DNA from 2 places in the Enterococcus sp. JNUCC 77 genome. Region 2 is predicted to be linked to the other one. Evidence: riboswitches for the same ligand, from Rfam matches in the RefSeq annotation. Region 2 holds a riboswitch; the other holds the start of a gene.
What was found. A riboswitch is a leader RNA that binds a small molecule or an ion and turns the genes downstream of it on or off. The one in region 2 is predicted to bind thiamine pyrophosphate.

Region 1 (3,156 bases), 970 kb from region 2:
AAAGAGAAGGCAGACCGAGAGTTTTAGTTGGTAGAGATACTAGAATTTCTGGTCAATTATTAGAGATGGCTTTAATATCAGGTTTACTATCTGTAGGAATTGAAGTATTTCAATTAGGTGTTATTTCTACTCCAGGTGTGGCTTACTTAACAAGAACACAAAAGGCATCAGCTGGTGTCATGATCTCGGCTTCTCATAATCCTGCCGAAGACAATGGTATTAAATTCTTTGGGGGAGACGGTTTTAAATTAGTCGATGATCAGGAGGCTGAAATTGAAGCACTCCTAGATGCAAAGGAAGATTTATTACCACGCCCTTCTGCAGAAGGCTTGGGAACATTAGATGAATTCCATGAAGGTTTATTAAAATATTCTCAATTTTTGGTCCAAACGGTACCAAATGATTTATCAGGTATCACAGTTTGTATTGATGCTGCAAATGGCGCAACTTCAACTAGTGTTAACCGTTTGTTCGCTGATTTAGAAACTGATTTTTATACTATGGGTACTTCACCAAACGGATTAAATATTAATGATGGTGTTGGCTCAACTCATCCAGAAAAATTAGCTGAATTCGTTTTAGAAAAAGAAGCTGATGTCGGTCTAGCTTTTGATGGAGATGGCGATCGAGTAATTGCAGTGGATGAAAAAGGTCGGGTTATTGATGGCGATCAAATCATGTATATTTGTGCCAAATACTTATCCGAAAGAAAACGCTTGAAAAAAGATACTGTAGTAACAACTGTTATGAGCAATCTTGGTTTCCATAAAGCTATCGAGGCTTTAGGTTTGAAAGATGTGATTACTGATGTTGGCGATCGCTATGTAGTTGAAGAAATGCGTAAAAATGATTACAACCTAGGTGGAGAGCAATCAGGCCATGTCTTATTTCTAGATTACAACACAACAGGTGATGGTATGTTAACAGGGATCCAATTGTTGAATATCATGAAACAGTCTGATAAAAAATTGTCTGAATTGGCTGATGAAGTTACGATTTATCCGCAAAAACTAGTAAATATTCGAGTGAAGGATAAATACGGTGCGATGGACGTTCCAGCAATCAAAACAGTCATCGATGAAACAGAGGCTGAGATGAATGGAGATGGACGTATTTTAGTGCGTCCTTCTGGTACCGAACCTTTATTAAGAATCATGGCAGAAGCGCCAACGACTGAAAAAGTTGAGTATTATGTTGAAAAAATTGCGGCAGTTGTTCGTGCGGAAATAGGCTTAGATTAAAAAATACTAGTTATTTTTATAAGGCTATGTTAGAATTTTTTACAATTGAATAGAAACATTTGGGGTGCCCTAGGCTGAGATAATACCCATTGAACCTGAGACAGTTAGTACTGGTGCAGGGAAATGTCAATGATAGCAAAACCAATCCCAATCATTTTTTGATTGGGATTTTTTTGTAAAACTCTCTTTGTCTTTATCAACTGCAAAGAGAGTTTTTTTCTAAATAATAATAAAAAAAGGAGGAATTTAATTTGAAAGTTACAAAATTTGTCGAATCAGCTTTTCCTTTAACATCAGCACCATTAATTCAATGCATCACCAATGAGGTTACTTGTGAGTCGGTGGCTAACGCATTATTATATGTTGGCGCAAAACCGATTATGGCAGATGATCCACGAGAATTTAAATCGTTTTTAAACGTTAGTGATGGCTTATTGTTAAATCTAGGACATATTTCACCAACTCGTGAGCTAAACATAATATTAGCAGCTGAATATGCTCATGAAATTGATGTACCGATTGTTGTTGATTTGGTAGGGGCGGCTGCTAGTCCATTAAGAATTGAAATCACGAAAAGATTATTAAAAAATCAACCGACAGTTGTTAAAGGAAATATTTCAGAAATGCGTAGTTTGTGTGAATTAGGCTCCGAAGCAAGAGGGGTTGATGTAAATGTAAGCGAACAAACGTTAGAAAGTTTAAAGGAACTGCAAAATGGGATGATAAAATTGACTGATAAATACCCTGAGACAGTTTTCTTTGCTACTGGTGAAAAAGACTTAGTATGCCAAAATGGAACTTGTTTTCTATTGAGTAACGGTGTAGCTGAATTGGACTGTTTTACTGGAACTGGCGATATTGTTGGAGCTTTATGTTGTGCATTATTAGGAGAAGGGCTATCACCAGTAAAAGCAAGTGTAACGGCAATTACTTATTTTAATCTTGCTGGAGAAGTTGCTAAACAAAAGACACAAGGACTTGCAAATTTTCGTCAAGAAACATTGAATCAACTTTCTTTATTATCTGAAGATAGCAAATGGTGGGAAAAAATAAAAGGAGAGGTATTAAATTGATAGATTATTCCATATATTTAGTAACAGATTCATCTGGTTTAACAGAAAAGGATTTTTTTAGAATAATTGAGCAAGCTTGTAAAAGTGGAGTTACTTTGCTGCAGTTAAGAGAAAAAGAATTAAGCACGCGTGACTTTTATCAGCGTGCCCTAAAAGTTAAGCAAATTACTGATCACTACAAAATTCCATTAATCATAAATGATCGCCTAGATATTTGCTTGGCCGTTGATGCGGCGGGTTTACATATTGGCGATGATGAAATGCCCGTAGAAATTTGTCGGCAATTGATTGGAGATAAAATTTTAGGTGTCTCTGTTAAGAGCTTGGAAGCTGCTACTGAAGCTGAGGATGCAGGTGCTGATTATTTTGGTGTTGGAGCAATCTTTCCAACAGAAACAAAGGACACCTCATTGGTTGCAATCAATACTTTAAAAGAGATCACTGGATGCACACAGCTTCCTGTTGTAGCAATCGGAGGGATAAAAGAAAATAATTTAGAAGAATTGTCAGGTTCAAAAATTAATGGTGTAGCCATTGTCAGTGAAATTATGCAAAGTCCAAATATTGAAGCGAAAGTTTTAGCATTGAAAAATAAATTTAAAGATAATAAGGAGCAGGTAAATGGAAAATAGTACCCCTCAAGTAGTAACGATTGCTGGGTCAGATTCAGGTGGCGGTGCCGGTATTCAGGCAGATTTGAAAACCTTTCAAGCAAGAAAGACATTTGGTATGTCCATTATTGTTGCGTTAACAGCACAAAATACTTATGGTGTTCAAGATAGTATGTTGATTCCTAGTGTATTTATCGAAGAACAATTTCAATCTTTGGCTGCTGATTTCAA
Region 2 (3,156 bases):
CTCACACCGGGTTAAAAATTATTAACGGTACTAATGCTGTCAGCAATTTTTTTAGTATCCGTCAATTGAATAGTCCCAGTGCAGCAAAATGGATTGATTTCACTGATCCAGCATTGCTAAAAGAATTATCTCCTTTAGAGATTTCTGAGTTGTTGTATTTTGGTCATATGAAGACCCACTTACATTCACCTTTTTTTTACAAACTTCAAAATAACTTTGTCTATTTTAATTTTGGTAACGATACAATGCGGGTTTATTATCGCTATTTAGATGAGTTCTATCGGATTTTGGCCAACAAGCTTAGTAAGATCGTTTTAGAAAAAAACAATTTTCGTAGAACACTTTTTGCTCGTGGTCCACAAGTTGCAAAATTGGATGGCGAAATTTTAAAACAACTTTATCCTTTCTTTCAAGAAGGAGCAATTTTTAATATTCCGCAAGAGCCAGTTGAAAACCAACAATTCCACATTCCGATTTACTTATCAGATGAAAAAGGCTGGCGCCGTAGTCAAATCAACTTACGGAAAGAACAAAAAGTAGCTGAATTAACTTATGATTTAAATAAAAAAATCTGGCATTTAGAGGTTGAAGATGATGATTTAGCCTTTTCATTCCACTAAAAACAATCTGGAAAAATATTTCTGGATTGTTTTTTTGCAGCAAAAAAACGCCATCTGATGGCGTTTTTCCAATTAATTAGTAGTTTTTTCTAATTTAGCTGCAGACTTTGGTAAAAATAATTGTGGTGTTTTTTTGGCAATGATGACAATGACGATGCTAGTAACCGTTCCTGTGGCAATAAAATTGATCCCGTTAGTGACGAAAGAAAATAGTACTGGTCCCATACCCCAAACAGCATAGCTGCCCCAAAAGACAACACCGGCAATAAAATGCCAAAAGAAACGGGCAAAACTTCCAGCAAAACTTCCTAAAATGACACTTCTTGTTACGCCACGACTATCTTCAGCAATTAAAGACTGTTTTAAAGAGTCTGAAAAAAGTCCCGCAAAGCCTGCAAAAGTAAAGGCAATCGGATATTCAATCAAGACTTGCGGTACGCTTAAGAAAAAAACATTCCCCATTGGAAAATGTAAAATCCCCCAAATGAATGCTGCGATTAAGCCAGCCTTCAAGCCTCTTCGTAAAGCGAAAATAGTTAATGGAATCATTCCTAACGAAACCGTTAAGCTACTACCAATGTTGGTTGGTACCATCGACAATAATAGTGATAATGCGGCAAAAATTGTAGCTTCCATCATAATTCTAGTTCTTTCATGCATAAAAAAACTCCTCCTTTTTTGAACATACAGCTCACAAAGGAGAAGCAACAGCTATTACTTCTTCACAATTCCTACGTTCGAATTACCGAAACAGGTTCTAGGGTTTAGAGTAGACTCAATCTCAGCCCGAAGGCTCCCCTTTGCGAAAGTATTATTCTATTTTGACAAATTCATTGTAACATAAGTTGAAAATTTCACCAATATTTTTACAATTAACGGGAAAAAGTTTTTTGATCATCACTGTCTAAACGAGTTGTCACTTTTTTTACATCTGCTAAATTCAACATTAATAATTGCTGATCAGTAGTTTTTAACATAAAAGTTTCTCCTCTAACATGGCTTGGCAGCCAGCCAGAAACAGTTCTAAATTTTTTATTCTTTTTAGGTGCTTCAATTTGTAAAATCACATAGCTTTTCTGCAGAGACGCTAACTGTAACTGACGAAAAATCGTCGAAGTTGCTTCAGCTGCCTGCTTCTTTTCCGCAGTGTCATTGACAAAATCTGAAATAAAACGCAACGGAGTGGCAGAAAGTTTTTTGAAAAAATTTTCTTTTTCGGATTTTTTCATCTAGTTAACCTCCTCTAAAAAGTTACGATTATTTTAACATGGATACTTATTTTTTTTCAAGATTTCTAAGCCTGATTAAAAAAACTTAACCAAGGCTTTAAACCTGCCGTAATCAATCCGTATGTCTCCTCAAAATCACCAGTGTACCATGGGTCTGGAATGCTTTGGCCTTGTTTTTCTGGCAAAATATCTAAATATAATAAAATTTCAGCTTTACTATCAGCTGGCGCCATTTCCTTTAAATCAGATAAATTTTCGTTATCCATTGCAATAATATAATCAAAGCGATCAAAATCAGTTAGTTTTATCTGACGAGCCACAATCCCTTTAGTTGAAATATTGTGTTGTTTTAATATTTTTTGTGTCCCACGATGCGGGGGATTTCCTACTTCCCAAGAACTGGTGGCAGCAGAATCAACTAAAAAATCAGCTTGCTGTCTTTCTTTCACAAAAGCATCACGAAAAATCGCTTCGGCCATTGGTGAACGACAAATATTTCCCATACAAACAAATAATATCTCTTGCATATCTTTCCTCCATTTTTTTATTTCGTGCTATCATGAAAGCAATTCAATCAAAGCGAGGTCCTTTTCATGAGTCAAATTTTTATTTCTGCAGAAATCCCAGTCGCCGGCTATCAAGTCCTCGATCAAGCCAAAGTTGACTATCGAGTTTTTCAAGGTGACGGTTTAATTTCAAAAAAAGAATTACTAGAAAATGTAGCTGATATTCAAGTTTTGATTACGCCACTTTCAACTACTGTTGATCAAGAAGTGATTGACGCGGCACCCCATCTAAAACTAATTGCTAACTACGGGGCTGGATTTAATAATATTGACAGTGCTTATTCTGCCACAAAAAATATTTACGTCACCAATACACCGCTAGTTTCTACTAACGCCACTTCTGAGTTAGCTGCTGGTTTAATTATCGCTTTATCCCGTAGAATTGTCGAAGGTGATGACTTGATGCGGCACGAAGGTTTTTCTGGTTGGGCACCTTTATTTTTCCGCGGTCATGAATTAGCTGGGAAAACTTTAGGCATCATTGGTATGGGACAAATTGGACAAGCTTTAGCTGAAAAAATGCTGGCTTTTGGCATGAACATTATTTATACCCAACGCCATCCATTAACTGATGCGCTTGAACAAAAATTACACGCCCGTTACGTCAGTCAATCTGAAGTGATTGAACAAGCAGATATTATTTCAATCCACGCACCGTTGACTGATCAAACACAACATTTATTCAACCAAGCTACTTTTGCGAAAATGAAAAATTCTGCCTTTTTGATTAACGCAGCCCGC

Region 1: another riboswitch for thiamine pyrophosphate. It lies ahead of thiM (hydroxyethylthiazole kinase); the one in region 2 lies ahead of thiT (energy-coupled thiamine transporter ThiT).

Annotation. Positions count from the first base shown of each region.
Region 1 is NZ_JBTHIG010000001.1:1,171,177-1,174,332, forward strand. Features, by position in the region: gene glmM (phosphoglucosamine mutase) at 1-1,241, shown strand, start outside; TPP riboswitch at 1,292-1,380, shown strand; gene thiM (hydroxyethylthiazole kinase) at 1,493-2,314, shown strand; gene thiE (thiamine phosphate synthase) at 2,278-2,946, shown strand; gene thiD (bifunctional hydroxymethylpyrimidine kinase/phosphomethylpyrimidine kinase) at 2,936-3,156, shown strand, end outside.
Region 2 is NZ_JBTHIG010000001.1:201,017-204,172, reverse strand. Features, by position in the region: gene ACVWNY_RS01020 (hypothetical protein) at 1-620, shown strand, start outside; gene thiT (energy-coupled thiamine transporter ThiT) at 693-1,280, opposite strand; TPP riboswitch at 1,332-1,430, opposite strand; gene ACVWNY_RS01010 (SAM domain-containing protein) at 1,493-1,849, opposite strand; gene ACVWNY_RS01005 (low molecular weight protein-tyrosine-phosphatase) at 1,915-2,376, opposite strand; gene ACVWNY_RS01000 (2-hydroxyacid dehydrogenase family protein) at 2,443-3,156, shown strand, end outside.